2 regions of the Variovorax sp. 01T439_2 genome follow, and region 2 is predicted to be linked to the other one. Evidence: riboswitches for the same ligand, from Rfam matches in the RefSeq annotation. Region 2 holds a riboswitch; the other holds the start of a gene.
What was found. A riboswitch is a leader RNA that binds a small molecule or an ion and turns the genes downstream of it on or off. The one in region 2 is predicted to bind thiamine pyrophosphate.
Positions count from the first base shown of each region.

Region 1 (7,349 bases), on a different contig from region 2:
TAGCCGGCCGAGTTGTAGGCGTCGGTCACCGAGGAGTCGAACTGAGTGAGGTCGGCGAGGCGGCGCGCGCCGCTCGTGCGCAGCTGCGTGCTGTCGATCACGGTGGCCGAGAGCGGCAGCTCGCGCAGCGGCACGTCGCCGAAGCCGCTCACCTCGGCTTGCGGGGCCGCGCTGCTTTCGTTCACCGTGATGGCGGGCAACTGCTCGGTTGGCTGCTGCGCCTGTGCGCCACCAGCCGCCAGAAGAAAGGCGGTGGCCACTGCACGAGAGACCGGCGTCAGCGGCCAGGATCGGAATTGCTTTTGTGTCATTGGATCGTTCATGCGGCGGCGGCTATCGACGCCATCCATTGCGCGGCCGTGGCCTCGGGATCTTCAGCGGCGACAAGCGCGCGCACCACGGCGACCGAGCCGACGCCGGTGGCCAGCACCTCGGGCAGGCGAACGGCGTCGATGCCGCCGATGCCCACCTGCGGATAGCCGCGCAGCAGCCGCGCATAGGCCGCAAGCCGCGCCACGCCCTGCGGTGCGGTCGCCATCTTCTTGAGGGTGGTCGGATACACCGCACCCATCGCGATGTAGCTCGGGCTCACCGCATCGGCGCGCACCATCTCGGCATAGCCATGGGTGCTGACGCCGAGCCGCAGGCCCGCATCGCGGATCTGCCGCACCTGTTCGGGCGCCAGTGCGTCGAGGTCTTCCTGGCCCAGGTGCACGCCGTAGGCACCCGCGGCAATGGCGGTATGCCAGTGGTCGTTGATGAAGAGCAGCGCGCCGGTGCCGCGCACCGCGTCGACGGCCGCATGCACTTCGCGCTCGGTGGCGGCCGCGTCGTCCGACTTGAAGCGCAGCTGCACCGTGGGAACGCCGGCGCGCGCCATGCGGCCGACCCATCGCGCATCGGGCAGCACGGCGTAGAGGCCGAGCCGTTCGGGGCTGGGCGCGAAGGCGTCGCCGCGTTCGGTGGGCGGGAACGCGCGCATGCCGAAATCGGTGGGCGTCTCGGGCCACTGGTCGGCATCGAAAGCGCCGGTGCGCACGGTCTGCGCCTGCCAGGCTTGCGCCAGGCATTCGGAATCGATTTCGATGAAGCCGAGCGCCGTGCAGGCCTGCTTCGCGCCGCGGTACACCGGGTCGTCCGACGAAAAGCTGCCGGCCGAAATGGCCGCGGCCGTGATGGCGCCAAAGCGCAAGCCATGCGCCGCGACGATGGCGTGGGCAACTGCCCTGTGGTCGTTCAGTGCGGTCATGCTGTGTGATGCCAGAAAGGCGTGCCGAGCACCGGTGTGCTGGGCTGCGCGGAATCCTGCGCGGCCATGGCGCCGGCGCGGTGGGCCGCGCGGCCGGCCTGCACGGCGTCGGCAAAGGCGCCGGCCATCGACACCGGGTCCTGCGCCAGCGCCACGGCGGTGTTGAGCAGGACACCGTCGTAGCCCCATTCCATCACCTGGCAGGCATGCGAGGGCAGGCCCAGGCCCGCATCGACCAGCATCGGCACGCTGAGCCGCTCGCGCAGCAACTGCAGCGCATAGGGATTGACGGGCCCGCGGCCGGTGCCGATGGGCGCTGCCCAGGGCATCACGGCCTGGCAGCCGACGTCGACCAGCCGCTGGCACAGCACGAGGTCTTCGGTGCAATAGGGCAGCACCTGGAAGCCGTCGCGGATCAACTGCGACGCGGCATCGACGAGGTTCAGCGTGTCGGGCTGCAGCGTGTAGTCGTCGCCGATCAGTTCGAGCTTGATCCACGGCGTGTCGAACAGCTCGCGCGCCATCTGCGCGGTGGCGATCACCTCCTGCACGCTGTGGCAGCCGGCGGTGTTGGGCAGCACCGGCACCGCGAGCCGGCGCAGCAGCTCCCAGAAGCCGTTGCCGCTGTCGCTTGCGCCGGGGCTGGCGGACTGGCGGCGCAGCGAGGCCGTCAGCATGGCCGGCTTGGCGCGATTCACCGCGGCTTCGAGCAGGTCCGGCGAGGGATAGCGCGCGGTGCCCAGCAGCAGGCGGCTCTGGAAGGTCTGGCCGTAGAGAACCAGCGGATCGTTGTCCGGAATTGCAGATGCGGTCGTCATGGTGCGTGTTGTCTCCATCTCTGTGGGGTGCTTGTTCAGCCGCCGGTCACGGGGCGGATCACTTCGATGCGGTCTTCGGGCTGCAGCGCGCGCGCCGCATGGGCCGAGCGCGGCACGAACTCGCGGTTCACGGCCACCGCGAACGGCGGCACGGCGTTCAGTGCGGCCAGCGCGTCGAGCACGGTGGCGCGGTCCGGCAGCGTGTAAGGCTTGTCGTTGATCAGGACATTCATCGTCATGCTTCGGATGTCTCCAGGCCGAGCTTCTGCGCGAGCGCAGAGCGGCCGTGCACGAGCAGCTCCATGGCGGCGTCGAGCACGGCGGGCGCGATCATGAAACCGTGGCGGTACAGGCCATTGATCTGCAGCACGCGCGGCTGCGGCTGGCGGATGGCGGGCAGGTTGTCGGGCAGCGTGGGCCGGCATTGGGTCGCGATCTCGAGGATGCGGGCTTCGGCGAAGCCGCTGTGCACCGCATAGGCCGCGCTCAGCAGCTCGAGTGTGGAGCGCACGCTGGCGGGCGACATGTCGTCGGATTCGATCTCGGTCGCGCCGATCACGAACACGCTGCCGGGCTTGGGTGCGATGTAGAGCGGATAGCGCGGATGCACCAGCCGCGTGGGCCGCTGCAGCGCCACCTCGGGCGCATGCACGCGGACGACTTCGCCGCGCACGCCGCGCAGCGCGTTCCACTGCGGCTTGGCGCCGAGGCCGCGGCAGTCGATCACCCAGTCGGACTGGCCCGGCGTGCCCGGAGAAAAATCGCCGGGCGTGCGCGGCGACTGCCAATGCAGCTTCACGCCGGGGCTGGCCTGCAGCGTGGCCAGCAGCGAGGCGAGCAGTGCACGGTTGTCGAGCTGGCCTTCGCCCGGAAGGAACAAGCCCTGTGCGAAGCGCTGGCCGAGCGACGGCTCCAGCGTGGCAATGCCGGTGCCGTCGAGCGTCTCCATCGGGGCGAGCTCGGGCACCTGCGTGCCGGTGCGCGCCAGCACGCGCGCGAGCCGCGCGGCCTCGGCGGCGTCCTGCCGGTGCCACAGCACCAGCGTGCCTTCGCGCTGGAAGAACACCGGCTGCGCCAGCGGCGACAGCAGCTCGGGCCAGCGGCCCAGCGCGTACTGTCCCATGCGCACGAGCGGCACCGGCGCCACGGCCGATTCGGCCAGCGGCGCGAGCATGGCGGCCGCCACGCGCGCGGCCGCGCCTTCGGCCTCGGGACTGCCCGCCTCGAACAGATCGACCTTGCAGCCGGCCCGCGCCAGCGTGACCGCGAGCAGCCGGCCCATGAGGCCCGCGCCGAGGATGGCGGCGGATTGGAATGGGAGGTTCATGGCCTTGCTCCTTCCCCTGCCGGGGGAAGGCCGGGATGGGGGTGGGCAGAGCGCTTGATGGATGCGCCGCTTGCCAGTCGCCGATAATTTTCAGCATGACCCAAGCACTTTCCGACGCGCCGCAGGCGCCCCTGCGCTATGCACGCGTGCTCTCGATCGCCGGCTCCGACAGCGGCGGCGGTGCCGGCATCCAGGCCGACCTGAAGACCTTCGCGGCGCTCGGCTGCTACGGCATGACGGCCATCACGGCGCTCACCGCGCAGAACACGCTCGGCGTGTCGGGCATCCATGGCGTGCCGCCGGCTTTCCTCAAGGCGCAGATCCAGGCGGTGGTCGAGGACATCGGCGTGGATGCGGTCAAGCTCGGCATGCTGCATGCGCCCGAGGTGGTCGAGGTGGTGGCCTGGGCCATCGATCACTACCGGCTGCCCAACGTGGTGCTCGATCCGGTGATGGTCGCCACCAGCGGCGACCGCCTGATCGCCTCCGAAACCGTGCAGGTGCTGGTGCGCGAACTGTTCCCGCGCGCCGTGGTGGTCACGCCCAATCTCGACGAAGCGGCCTTGCTGATCGGCCATGCGATCGGCGGCATCGATGCCCTCGACGATGCGGCCAACGAACTGCTGGCGCTCGGCGCGCAGGCCGTGCTGCTCAAGGGCGGGCACTTGCCGGGCGACGAGGTGGTCGACGTGCTGCTGCAGACGGGCGGCGCTCGCAAGCGGCTGGCCTCGCAGCGCATCGCGAGCCGCAACCTGCATGGCACGGGCTGCACGCTGTCGTCCGCCATTGCCGCGCACCTGGCGCTGGGGCTTGCGTTGCCCGAGGCCGTCGAGCGCGCGCGCGCCTACATCCTCGGCGCGATGGCCGCCGGCGCGCAGGTGAAGACCGGCGCGGGACACGGCCCGCTCAACCACGGTTTTGCGCCAGTGCCGACGCACCGCCTGCCGCCGTCGGCGTAGCCTTGGGCCGGCTGGCCCAGGCCAGCAGGAAGGTCGCGGCCAGTGTCGGCAGCGCCGAGCCGAATTGCGGCGCCCACTTGGCGAGCGCGTGGTAGGCCGCGATGCCCGCAATCCAGATCAGCGCAGCGCCCAGGTCAACCCGGCGCATGCCCACCGACAAGACCGCCTGGCCCGTGCCCAGCCGCCCCAGGATCACGCCGTAGAGCGGCACGAACACCGAACTCAGCATCAGCAGGAACGGCTCGAGCGTGTGCATCGGCAGCACCAGCGCGAGCGCCGTGCACAGCGCCGCGAGCAGGAGGCCCCAGCGCCGCACGCTCCAGTGCGGCAGCAGGCTGTGGGTGGACACCGAGCCCGAATACACATCGCCATACGCGTTGTCGAGCTCGTCGATCAGTATCAGGCCCAGCGCCACCAGGCCGCCTTGCGCGAGCAGCAGCGCGGTGACCAGGCCGGTGCCCGGTTCCGCCACGCTCACCACCATCACGCCGAGCGCATAGCACCAGACGTTGGCCAGCGCATAGCCGATCCAGGTGCCGCTGAAGGCGCTGCCGAGGCCACCTGCGCTGCGCTTGCCGTGGCGCGCGTAGTCGGCCACCAGCGGCAGCCACGAGACCGGCATCGCAATCACCAAGTCGAGCGCGCCGAACATGCCCATAGTGCCATCGCCGGGGCGCGCCCAGAAGGCGTCGAGGCCCTTGGCTTGCAAGCGCGTCGCGAACTGCCAGGTCAGCCAGAGCAGAGAAAGCACCACCAGCGGCAGGCCGAAGCGGCTCACGAAGCGCCGCACCAGCTTGACCATGGAGCCGGCCAGGAGCGCCAGCAGCACTGCGCCCCAGAGCAGCGTGGTGAGGGCGCCGCCCAGCGGCCCGCCGAGCGCCAGGCCGAAGGCCTGCTGGCCGATCGCCTGCGTGCCTTCGCGCATGATGACGAGCTCGAAGGTGGTCCAGCCCACCAGCTGCACGATGTTGAGCAGCACCGGCAGCCGTGCGAACGCGCTGCCGTAGGTGGCGTGCATCAGCCCGGCGCTCGCCAGGCCGCTCTCGCAGCCGATCCGCGCGGTCCAGGCCAGCAGGCCCGCGCCGAGCAGCGAGCCCAGCACGATCGCGATGGCCGCGTCGCGCGTGCCTACTGCCGGCACCAGGTAGGCGCCGATCTGCATCACCAGCAGCCCGACGCCCAGGCTGAACCAGAGCGATGCGTGGTCGTGCCAGCCGAACACGCGCTGCGATGCGGGCAGCGGCGCGAGCGCCTCGTTGGCGGAAGAAGCTTCGTTGTCGTGTGCCATCCAGTTGCTCCAGTGCAAAAGGTTTGGCAGGTGGGCGAGGCTCCGGCGGTGGAGCCATCGCGCGAGACAACGCGACAGGCCGCCGGACCAGCTTCCCTGCGCGAGGATTACCTCAGTCAGGTTCAAAGGGACTCTCTCAGTCAGCCCCGGAACGGATCCCGGTTCGACACCCCTAGCGGTGGTGCTCCGCGCCGTGGCGCAAAGCGGAAACTATTGTACGAGCCTGTGCGCCCAGCCTCCAAACCATGGATGATGGTCCGGATATGGCAATCCGCATGCCGCCACTTCGAGGATGTGTTCCATGAGCGATTCCGCAATCGACCAGTCCCTTGCCCAGGCCTTCCAGCGCTTCACCGAGGCCAACCCGGCCAGCCGGCGCCAGTTCGAGGCGCAGGTGCGCTACATGCCCGGTGCCAACAGCCGCTCGGTGCTGTTCTATGCGCCGTTTCCGCTCACCATCGCCAAGGGCGAGGGCGCTGCGCTCTGGGATGCCGACGGCCACCGCTATGCCGACTTCATCGCCGAATACACGGCCGGCGTCTACGGCCACTCGGCACCCGAGATCCGCGATGCCGTCGTCGAGGCAATGCAGGGTGGCATCAACCTCACGGGCCACAACCTGCTCGAAGGAAGGCTCGCCAAGACCATCTGCGAGCGCTTTCCGCAGATCGAGCAATTGCGCTTCACCAACTCGGGCACCGAGGCCAACCTGATGGCGCTCACGGCCGCGCTGCACTTCACGGGGCGGCGGAAGATCGTGGTGTTTTCGGGCGGCTACCACGGCGGCGTGCTCGGGTTCGGCGCCAAGCCGCTGCCGACGACCGTGCCCTTCGACTTCCTGGTGCTGCCCTACAACGACGCCCAGGTTGCGGGCGAGCAGATCGAGAAGCACGGGCCGGAGATCGCCGCGATCCTGGTCGAGCCGATGCAGGGCGCGAGCGGCTGCATTCCGGGGCGCCTCGACTTTCTGCAAGCACTTCGCGAGGGCGCGACGAAGGTGGGCGCGCTGCTGATCTTCGACGAGGTCATGACCTCGCGCCTCGCACCGAACGGCCTCGCCAACAAGCTGGGCATCCGGTCGGACCTGACCACGCTGGGCAAGTACATCGGCGGCGGCATGTCGTTCGGCGCTTTCGGCGGGCGTGCGGACGTGATGGCGCAGTTCGATCCACGCACCGGTTCGCTCTCCCATTCGGGCACCTTCAACAACAACGTGATGACCATGGCGGCCGGACATGCGGGCCTCACGAAGCTGTTCACGCCCGAGGCGGCCGGCGCGCTGGCCGAGCGCGGCGAGGCGATGCGTGCGCGGCTCAATGCGCTGTGTGCAAAAGAGGATGTGGCCATGCAGTTCACCGGCGTCGGCTCGCTGATGAACGCACATTTCGTGCGCGGGGAAGTGCGGCGCGTGGACGACCTGGCGGCGGTCGACGGGCGGCTGCGGCAGCTGCTGTTCTTCCACCTGCTGGGCGAGGGCATCTACGCCTCGCCGCGCGGCTTCATCGTGCTGTCTCTGCCGCTGACCGATGCGGACATCGACCGATTCGCCGCCGCCATCGGCCGCTTCATCGGCGAATACCGCGCGCTGCTGCCTAGCGCGAGCTAGCCACGCCCAGCAGTTCGTGCAGCCGCGTGCTGGTGGTCGTGTACTGCAGCGGAATCGCCTTGCCCGGGAACACGATGGCGGTGGCGCCCCAGGCCGCCAGCG
Region 1 is NZ_JBFTPJ010000031.1:18-7,366, forward strand. Features, by position in the region: partial or broken gene AC1DOC_RS02750 (TonB-dependent siderophore receptor) at 1-311, opposite strand, end outside; gene thiE (thiamine phosphate synthase) at 320-1,249, opposite strand; gene AC1DOC_RS02760 (thiazole synthase) at 1,246-2,067, opposite strand; gene thiS (sulfur carrier protein ThiS) at 2,103-2,306, opposite strand; gene AC1DOC_RS02770 (FAD-dependent oxidoreductase) at 2,303-3,394, opposite strand; gene thiD (bifunctional hydroxymethylpyrimidine kinase/phosphomethylpyrimidine kinase) at 3,490-4,353, shown strand; gene AC1DOC_RS02780 (purine-cytosine permease family protein) at 4,301-5,641, opposite strand; TPP riboswitch at 5,718-5,825, opposite strand; gene AC1DOC_RS02785 (aspartate aminotransferase family protein) at 5,943-7,247, shown strand; gene AC1DOC_RS02790 (NAD(P)/FAD-dependent oxidoreductase) at 7,234-7,349, opposite strand, start outside.
Region 1: it holds a riboswitch for thiamine pyrophosphate, as region 2 does, so the genes downstream of both, AC1DOC_RS02780 (purine-cytosine permease family protein) here and thiC (phosphomethylpyrimidine synthase ThiC) in region 2, are expected to answer to the same signal.

Region 2 (8,290 bases):
CCTTCGGCCCTTTCCTGCTCGGCAACGACGCGGTGCGCAAAGCCTTCATGGCGCACCATGCCGACCTGCTCGACGCTGCCTTCTGGCAGCACCACAAGGAACGCATCCGGGCCGGCCAGATGCTCGACGTGTTCCCGTACGAGGAGTCGCAGCGCTTTCCGCACGAGGGCCATGCGACCCATTTCTGATCGAGCCCCGGTCGGCGACGACCGCTTCCTTTTTTCTTTCCACTTTTCCGAAGGAGACCACCATGCCTGAATCCATCGTCATCGTCGGCGCCGCCCGCACCCCCATGGGGAGCTTCCAGGGCGACTTCTCTTCCCTTGCCGCGCACGACCTCGGCGGCGCCGCCATCAAGGCCGCCGTCGAGCGCGCCGGCATCGCGCCCGACAGCGTGGGCGAAGTGCTGTTCGGCAATTGCCTGATGGCCGGCCAGGGCCAGGCGCCGGCGCGCCAGGCGGCCTACAAGGGCGGCCTGCCCGACAGCGCGGGCGCGGTCACGCTCAGCAAGATGTGCGGCTCGGCCATGAAGGCCGCGATGCTCACGCACGACCTGCTGCTGGCCGGCACGCACGAGGTGATGGTGGCTGGCGGCATGGAGAGCATGACCAACGCGCCCTACCTCATGCTCAAGGGCCGCGGCGGCTACCGCATGGGCCACGACCGCATCTTCGACCACATGATGCTCGACGGCCTGGAAGACGCCTACCAGCCGGGCCGCTCGATGGGCACCTTCGGCGAGGACTGCGCCGCCAAGTACAAGTTCACGCGCGAGCAGCAAGATGCGTTTGCCATTGCCAGCGTGCAGCGCGCCAAGGCCGCCACCGAATCCGGCGCGTTCAAGGACGAGATCACGCCCATCACCGTGAAGGGCCGCGGCGGCGACACCGTCATTTCCATCGACGAAGGCCCGGGCAAGGTCAAGCTCGACAAGATCGCCACGCTCAAGCCCGCGTTCAAGAAGGAAAACGGCACCATCACCGCCGCATCGAGCTCGTCGATCAACGACGGCGCCGCCGCGCTGGTGATGATGACCGAGTCGCACGCCAAGAAGATCGGCGCCAGGCCGATCGCCCGCATCGTCGGCCATGCCACGCATGCGCAGCAGCCCGAGTGGTTCTCCACCGCGCCGGTCGGCGCCGTGGCCAAGCTGTTCAAGAAGACCGGCTGGACCGTCAAGGACGTGGACCTGTGGGAAGTGAACGAGGCTTTCGCGGTGGTGCCGATGGCGCTGATGCACGAGCTCGACGTGTCGCACGAGATCGTCAACGTGAACGGCGGCGCCTGCGCGCTGGGCCACCCGATCGGCGCCAGCGGCGCGCGCATCATGGTCACGCTGATCCATGCGCTGAAGGCGCGCGGCAAGAAGCGCGGCGTGGCCACGCTGTGCATCGGCGGGGGCGAAGGCACCGCCGTGGCACTCGAGTTGCTTTAAAAAAAACAAACGCCGCAAGCGCCCCTTGCCGGGGCGCTTCGTGGTTTTCTCTCTACGAATACTGCAGACAGACGCCAGGAGATTCTTCATGCGCCCATTCAATCAACGCACCCTGCTCGCAGCCCTGCTGGCCACCGCCTTGCTGGCGCCAGCCGCCGGCTGGGCGCAGAAGCGCGACAACGTGCTGTTCCAGGCCGCCACCGATGCGCAGCCCGCGGTGCTCAAGACGCTGGAGCAGCTGGTCAACATCGAAACCGGCACGGGCGATGCCGAGGGCATTGCGGCCGCGGGCAACTACCTCGAGGGCGAGCTCAAGAATCTTGGCTTCACCGTCACGCGCAGCAAGTCGGCCGGCCTCGTGGTGGGCGACAACATCGTCGGCAAGCTCAAGGGCCGGGGCGGCAAGAACCTGCTGCTGATGTCGCACATGGACACCGTGTACCTCAAGGGCACGCTCGCCAAGGCGCCGTTCCGCATCGAAGGCAACAAGGCCTACGGCCCCGGCATTGCCGACGACAAGGGCGGCAACGCCGTCATCCTGCACACGCTGAAGCTGCTCAAGGACTACGGCGTGCGCGACTACGGCACCATCACCGTGCTGTTCAACACCGACGAGGAAAAAGGCTCCTTCGGCTCGCGCGACCTGATCCAGGAAGAAGCCAAGCAGGCCGACTACGTGCTCTCGTTCGAACCCACGAGCGCGGGCGACGAGAAGCTCTCGCTCGGCACTTCGGGCATTGCCTACGTGCAGGTCAACATCACCGGCAAGGCCTCGCATGCGGGCGCCGCGCCCGACCTGGGCGTGAACGCGCTGGTCGAGGCGTCGGACCTCGTGCTGCGCACCATGAGCATCGACGACAAGGCCAGGCACCTGCGCTTCAACTGGACCATGTCCAAGGCCGGCAACGTGTCGAACATCATTCCGGCCAGCGCCACGCTGAACGCCGACGTGCGCTATGCGCAGAACGAGGACTTCGAGGCCGCCATGAAGACGCTCGAAGAAAAGGCGCAGCAGAAGAAGCTGCCCGAATCCGATGTCAAGGTGGTGGTCACGCGCGGCCGTCCGGCCTTCAACGCCGGCGAAGGCGGCAAGAAGCTGGTCGACAAGGCCGTGGCCTACTACAAGGAAGCCGGCGGCACGCTGGGCGTGGAAGAGCGCACCGGCGGCGGCACCGACGCGGCCTACGCAGCGCTCTCGGGCAAGCCCGTGATCGAGAGCCTGGGCCTGCCGGGCTTCGGCTACCACAGCGACAAGGCCGAGTACGTCGACATCAGCGCGATTCCAAGGCGCCTGTACATGGCGGCGCGGCTCATCATGGACCTGGGCGCCGGCAAGTAAGCAAGAAAAAAGACAGGAGACAACGCCATGCTGCTCAGTGCCGACCAGGAAGCCATCCGCGACGCGGTGCGCGATTTTTCGCAGGCCGAACTCTGGCCCAATGCCCCGAAGTGGGACCGCGAGCACAGCTTCCCGAAAGAAGCGCACCACGACTACCTCACGCTCGCGCTGGTGTTGGAAGAAATCGCGGCCGGCGACGGCGGCACCAGCACCGCCATCAGCGTGACCAACTGCCCGGTCAATGCGATCCTCATGCGCTATGGCAACGCGCAGCAGAAGAAGCAGTGGCTCGAGCCGCTGGCGCAGGGCCGGATGCTCGGCGCCTTCTGCCTCACCGAGCCGCAGGCCGGCAGCGATGCATCGAGCCTGCGCACCACGGCGCGCAAGGACGGCGATGGCTACGTGATCGACGGCGTGAAGCAGTTCATCACCAGCGGCAAGAACGGCCAGGTCGCCATCGTCATCGCGGTGACCGACAGGGGCGCGGGCAAGCGCGGCATGAGCGCCTTCATCGTGCCGACCGATGCGCCGGGCTACAGRGTGGCGCGGCTCGAGGACAAGCTGGGCCAGCACAGCAGCGACACCGCGCAGATCAATTTCGACGGCTGCCGCATCCCGGTGGAAAACCTCATCGGCGCCGAGGGCGAGGGCTACAAGATCGCGCTGGGCGCGCTCGAGGGCGGCCGCATCGGCATTGCGGCGCAGAGCGTGGGCATGGCGCGCAGCGCCTTCGACGTGGCGCTGGCCTATGCCAAGGAGCGCCAGGCCTTCGGCGGGGCGATCTTCGACCAGCAGGCCGTCGGTTTCAGGCTGGCCGAGTGCGCCACGCAGCTCGAAGCCGCGCGCCAGCTGATCTGGCACGCCGCCAGCCTGCGCGACGCCGGCCGTCCGTGCCTCAAGGAAGCCGCGATGGCCAAGCTGTTCGCGAGCGAAATGGCCGAGCGCGTCTGCAGCGCCGCGATCCAGACGCTGGGCGGCTATGGCTATGTGAACGACTTTCCGCTCGAGCGCATTTATCGCGACGTGCGGGTGTGCCAGATCTACGAAGGCACCTCGGACATCCAGAAGCTGCTGATCCAGCGCGCACTGGCCTGAACCGGGCGCTCGGAAGGCTCCTGGACGGCGCCCCGGGCTTGCCCCATCGGGCGAAGGGCCCGGAGGATGTTCCAATAGAGGCCTTCATGAGCGCCACTGTTCCCCCCACCGGACCTTGCCCCTGCGGCCGCACGGACCGCCGAGACAAGCCCATCGGCTATGCCCTGTGCTGCGGCCGCTACCTCGAGGATTTCGAGGGCACGCCCGCGCCCGACGCCGAATCGCTGATGCGCTCGCGCTATACCGCCTTCGTGCTGGAGRGCGGCCCCTACCTGCTTGCCACCTGGCATGCGTCGACGCGGCCGGCGTCGATCGAGTTCGAACCCGGCGTGAAGTGGCTGGGCCTGGACATCCGCTCGCGCTCGGTGCTGGACGCCGACCATGCCGAGGTCGAATTCGTCGCCCGCCAGCGCAGCAGCACCGGCGCCGCCACGCGCCTGCACGAGCGCAGCCGCTTCGTGCGCGAGGGCGACCGCTGGTTCTACCTCGAAGGCGATCTGCAGACCCCCGGTTGACGCACCGGGCCATGGCCCGCACAATAGTCCCCGCTCCGGGGTGCACGCATGTGGCGTGCTGAGATGGCAAAGTGCCGACCCGCGAACTTGATCCGGGTCATACCGGCGTAAGAAGAGCTGCACTCCCCGACTCCGGTCCCGCCACCCACCCACCAACGTGGCGGCCCAAAGTCCTCAGAGCGATTGCGGAGCACCCTTTCCCTCAACAAGGAGTGCCCCGCATGAATGCCCCAGACAAGTTCACCTCCCTGCTCTCGCTCACGCGCGAGCCCTTTCCCGCATCGCACAAGTGCCTGATCCCGGGCAGCCGGCCCGACCTCAACGTGCCGGTGCGCGACGTGCTGCTGACCAACGGCGAGACCGTGTCGCTCTACGACACCTCGGGCCCCTACACCGATGCCAAGGTCGAGATCGACGTGCGCCGCGGCCTGCCGGGCGTGCGCGGCGCCTGGATCGCCGAGCGCAACGACACCGAAAGCTACGAAGGCCGCTCGCACCAGGCGCTCGACGAGGGCCTGAAGCACGCGCACGACCACGATGCCCAGCGCCTGGCCGAACTGCGCGCCGGCGCCTCGGCGCTGCAGCGCACGCCGCGCCGCGCCAAGGCCGGCGCCAACGTCACGCAGATGCACTACGCGCGCCGCGGCATCGTCACGCCCGAGATGGAATACGTGGCGCTGCGCGAGAACGGCAAGCGCGAGTGGATGGCCGAATACCTCGCGAATGAGGAGCGCGCCAAGCGCGTGGCCGGCAACCCGATGGGCGCGAGCATTCCGCGCATCATCACGCCCGAGTTCGTGCGCGACGAGGTGGCGCGCGGCCGCGCCATCATCCCGGCCAACATCAACCATCCTGAAGTCGAGCCGATGGCCATCGGCCGCAACTTCAAGGTCAAGATCAACGCCAACATCGGCAACTCGGCGGTCACCTCGAGCATCGAGGAAGAAGTGGAAAAGCTCGTGTGGGCGATCCGCTGGGGCGCCGACAACGTGATGGACCTTTCCACCGGCAAGAACATCCACACGACGCGCGACTGGATCGTGCGCAACAGTCCCGTGCCCATCGGCACCGTGCCGATCTACCAGGCGCTCGAGAAAGTGGGCGGCGTGGCCGAGGACCTGACCTGGGTGCAGACCATGATCGAGGGGCCCGGCCACGTGCCGATGCACATGATCCAGGCCAACATGGACGAGCAGCTCAAGCACTGCCACGAGGCGCCGTTCTACACGCTCGGCCCGCTGACCATCGACATCGCGCCGGGCTACGACCACATCTCCAGCGCCATCGGCGCCGCGATGATCGGCTGGGCCGGCACCGCGATGCTCTGCTACGTGACGCCCAAGGAGCACCTGGGCCTGCCCGACCGCGACGACGTGAAGCAGGGGATCATTGCCTACAAGATCGCCGCGCATGCGGCCGACGTGGCCAAGGGGCACCCCGGCGCGCGCTCGCGCGACGATGCGCTCAGCAAGGCGCGCTTCGAATTCCGCTGGCAGGACCAGTTCAACCTGGGCCTGGATCCCGACACGGCGCGCGAATTCCATGACGAGACCCTGCCCAAGGATTCGAGCAAGGTGGCGCATTTCTGCTCGATGTGCGGACCGAAGTTCTGCTCGATGAAGATCACGCAGGAAGTGCGCGAGTACGCGGCGAAGAAGGGCGTGGCCGAGGCGGAAGCCATGGCCGAAGGAATGGCGCAGAAGTCCAGGGAGTTCATGGCGGGCGGCGGCGAGATCTACATCCCGATCCAGCCCGCGTCCTGAGCCCGGCCGGGGTCATTGCTACCATGGGGGATTCCCCCGAACCCCTCCGCGCAATGACCCCATTCCCCTTCGACGCCGTCCTTTTCGACTGCGACGGCGTCCTCGTCGATTCCGAACCCATCACCAACCGCGTGCTCGCCGAGATGCTCGGCGAACTCGGCTGGCACCTCACCACCGAAGAGTCGATGAACACCTTCACCGGCAAGGCCGTGAAGGACGAAACCGCGCTCATCGAATCGAAGACCGGCGTCAGAATCACCGAAGACTGGCTCAAGGCCTTCAGGGTCCGCCGCAACGAAGCGCTCGAGCGCGACCTCGTGGCCATTGCGCACGCCCCCGCGGCCATCCGCGAAGTCCATGCGCGGCTCCGGGGCCGCATCGCCTGCGCCTCGGGCGCCGACCGCCACAAGGTCGAGCTGCAACTGGCGAAGGTCGGGCTGCTCGAGTGCTTCGAGGGCCGCATCTTCAGCGGCCACGAGATGCCGCGCTCCAAGCCTTATCCCGACGTTTACTTGGCCGCTGCCGAGGCGCTGGGTGTCGATCCGAAGCGCTGCGCGGTGGTCGAGGACACCGTCACGGGCGCGATGGCCGGCGTGGCTGCGGGTGCCACGGTGTTCGGCTACAGCACCGGCGAATCGGGCCACAGCGGCCCCGAGGCGCTGCGCAGCGTCGGCGCGCTGCAGGTGTTCAGCGACATGCGGGAACTGCCCGCGCTGCTCGCTTCGCACGGCCTGCAGCCAGCCTGAAAAACGGGCTCGGGAAAACCAAGCCCCTGCCGCGAGCAAGCCCGCGACGTTTCTGCTGCAATGGCATCAAGCAAGCCAGTCCACAAGGAGCCGGATCCCATGACTTCCGAATACAAGACCGAGCAGCCCGACCGCGCCGAGATCGATGCCCTGAAGGGCCCGGCCGTGGTCGAGTTCGGCACCAACTGGTGCGGCATCTGCAAGGCCGCCCAACCTCATATCGCCGAGGCCTTTGCCAAGTACCCGGACATTCCGCGCATCAAGGTCGAGGACGGCAGCGGACGACCGCTGGGCCGCTCGTTCAACGTGCGGCTGTGGCCCACGCTGGTGTTCATGCGCGACGGCCAGCAGGTCGCGAAGCTGGTGCGTCCCGAAGACAGCCAGTCCATTGCCGACGCGCTGGCGTTGATTGCACAGCCGGGCTGAGCTTCGCAAGTGCCTTTGTTCAGGGCGCCGCTGATTCAGGGTGCGCTCCCGCCGACGGGGTACCTTGCTCCGCGAATGTCCCCCGGCCTGCGGCCTCCTCCTTGATTTCGCTGCGCAAGGCACCCCATCAGCGGGAGCGTGATCAGAGCCGTCGTTGATCGGCGGTACACCAGCAGCGTGCCCCAGTGCCCAGGGCATCGGGTGCTCCCCGCAGCGAAATTAAGGAGGAGGGGGCGTAGCCCCCGGGGGACATTCGCGGAGGGGAGTACCCGGTGGCCTGGGCACCCGCCCCGAACAAGAGCAACAGCACCCCGAACAGCGACGCCCCGAACAAAGGCGTCACAACCCCCGCAGCCGAAAGTCCCGCGGCGCATGTCCCGTCCATTGCAGGAACGCACGCGAAAAGCTCTTCTCGTTGCGAAAGCCCACGGCCAGCGCCACCTGCTTGATCGGCCGGCTGGTGCGGCGCAACTGCTCCACCGCCATCTCGTGGCGCACTTCGTTCTTCAGCGTCTGCAGTGACGTGCCTTCTTCATGCAACTGCCGATGCAGCGTGCGGCTCGACACATTGAGCAGCGTGGCCAGCGCCTCCGCCGTGGTGGCTTCGGCGGCCCGCGAACGCAGCAGCTCGCGCACGCGCTGGCCCAGCAGCCGGTCGCGCCGGTACTGCAGCACCGTGAGCGGCAACGCCCGCTTGAGCATCGTGCGCAGCGCGCGCTCGTCGCGCTGCAGCGGCAGCGCGAGGTAGCGCTCGTCGAAGCTGATGCTCGCCTCGGGCGCATCGAAGCGCACCTCGGGCGTGAACATCAGCGGATAGGCGTCGCGGTGCGGCGGCGCTGCAAAGGGAAAAGTCGCGTCCCGCAGCGAGATGCGCGAATCGATGGCCCAGCAGACGTACCCGTGCAAGAAGCGCAGGCTCGTCACCAGGCAGAACTCGCGGAAGGCCTCGTCCAGCGGGCGGTGCTCGGCGA
Region 2 is NZ_JBFTPJ010000366.1:505-8,794, reverse strand. Features, by position in the region: gene aceK (bifunctional isocitrate dehydrogenase kinase/phosphatase) at 1-188, shown strand, start outside; gene AC1DOC_RS17780 (acetyl-CoA C-acyltransferase) at 251-1,435, shown strand; gene AC1DOC_RS17775 (glutamate carboxypeptidase) at 1,524-2,774, shown strand; gene AC1DOC_RS17770 (acyl-CoA dehydrogenase family protein) at 2,802-3,869, shown strand; gene AC1DOC_RS17765 (YchJ family protein) at 3,956-4,384, shown strand; TPP riboswitch at 4,411-4,515, shown strand; gene thiC (phosphomethylpyrimidine synthase ThiC) at 4,606-6,147, shown strand; gene AC1DOC_RS17755 (HAD family hydrolase) at 6,201-6,893, shown strand; gene AC1DOC_RS17750 (thioredoxin family protein) at 6,993-7,319, shown strand; gene AC1DOC_RS17745 (AraC family transcriptional regulator) at 7,659-8,290, opposite strand, start outside.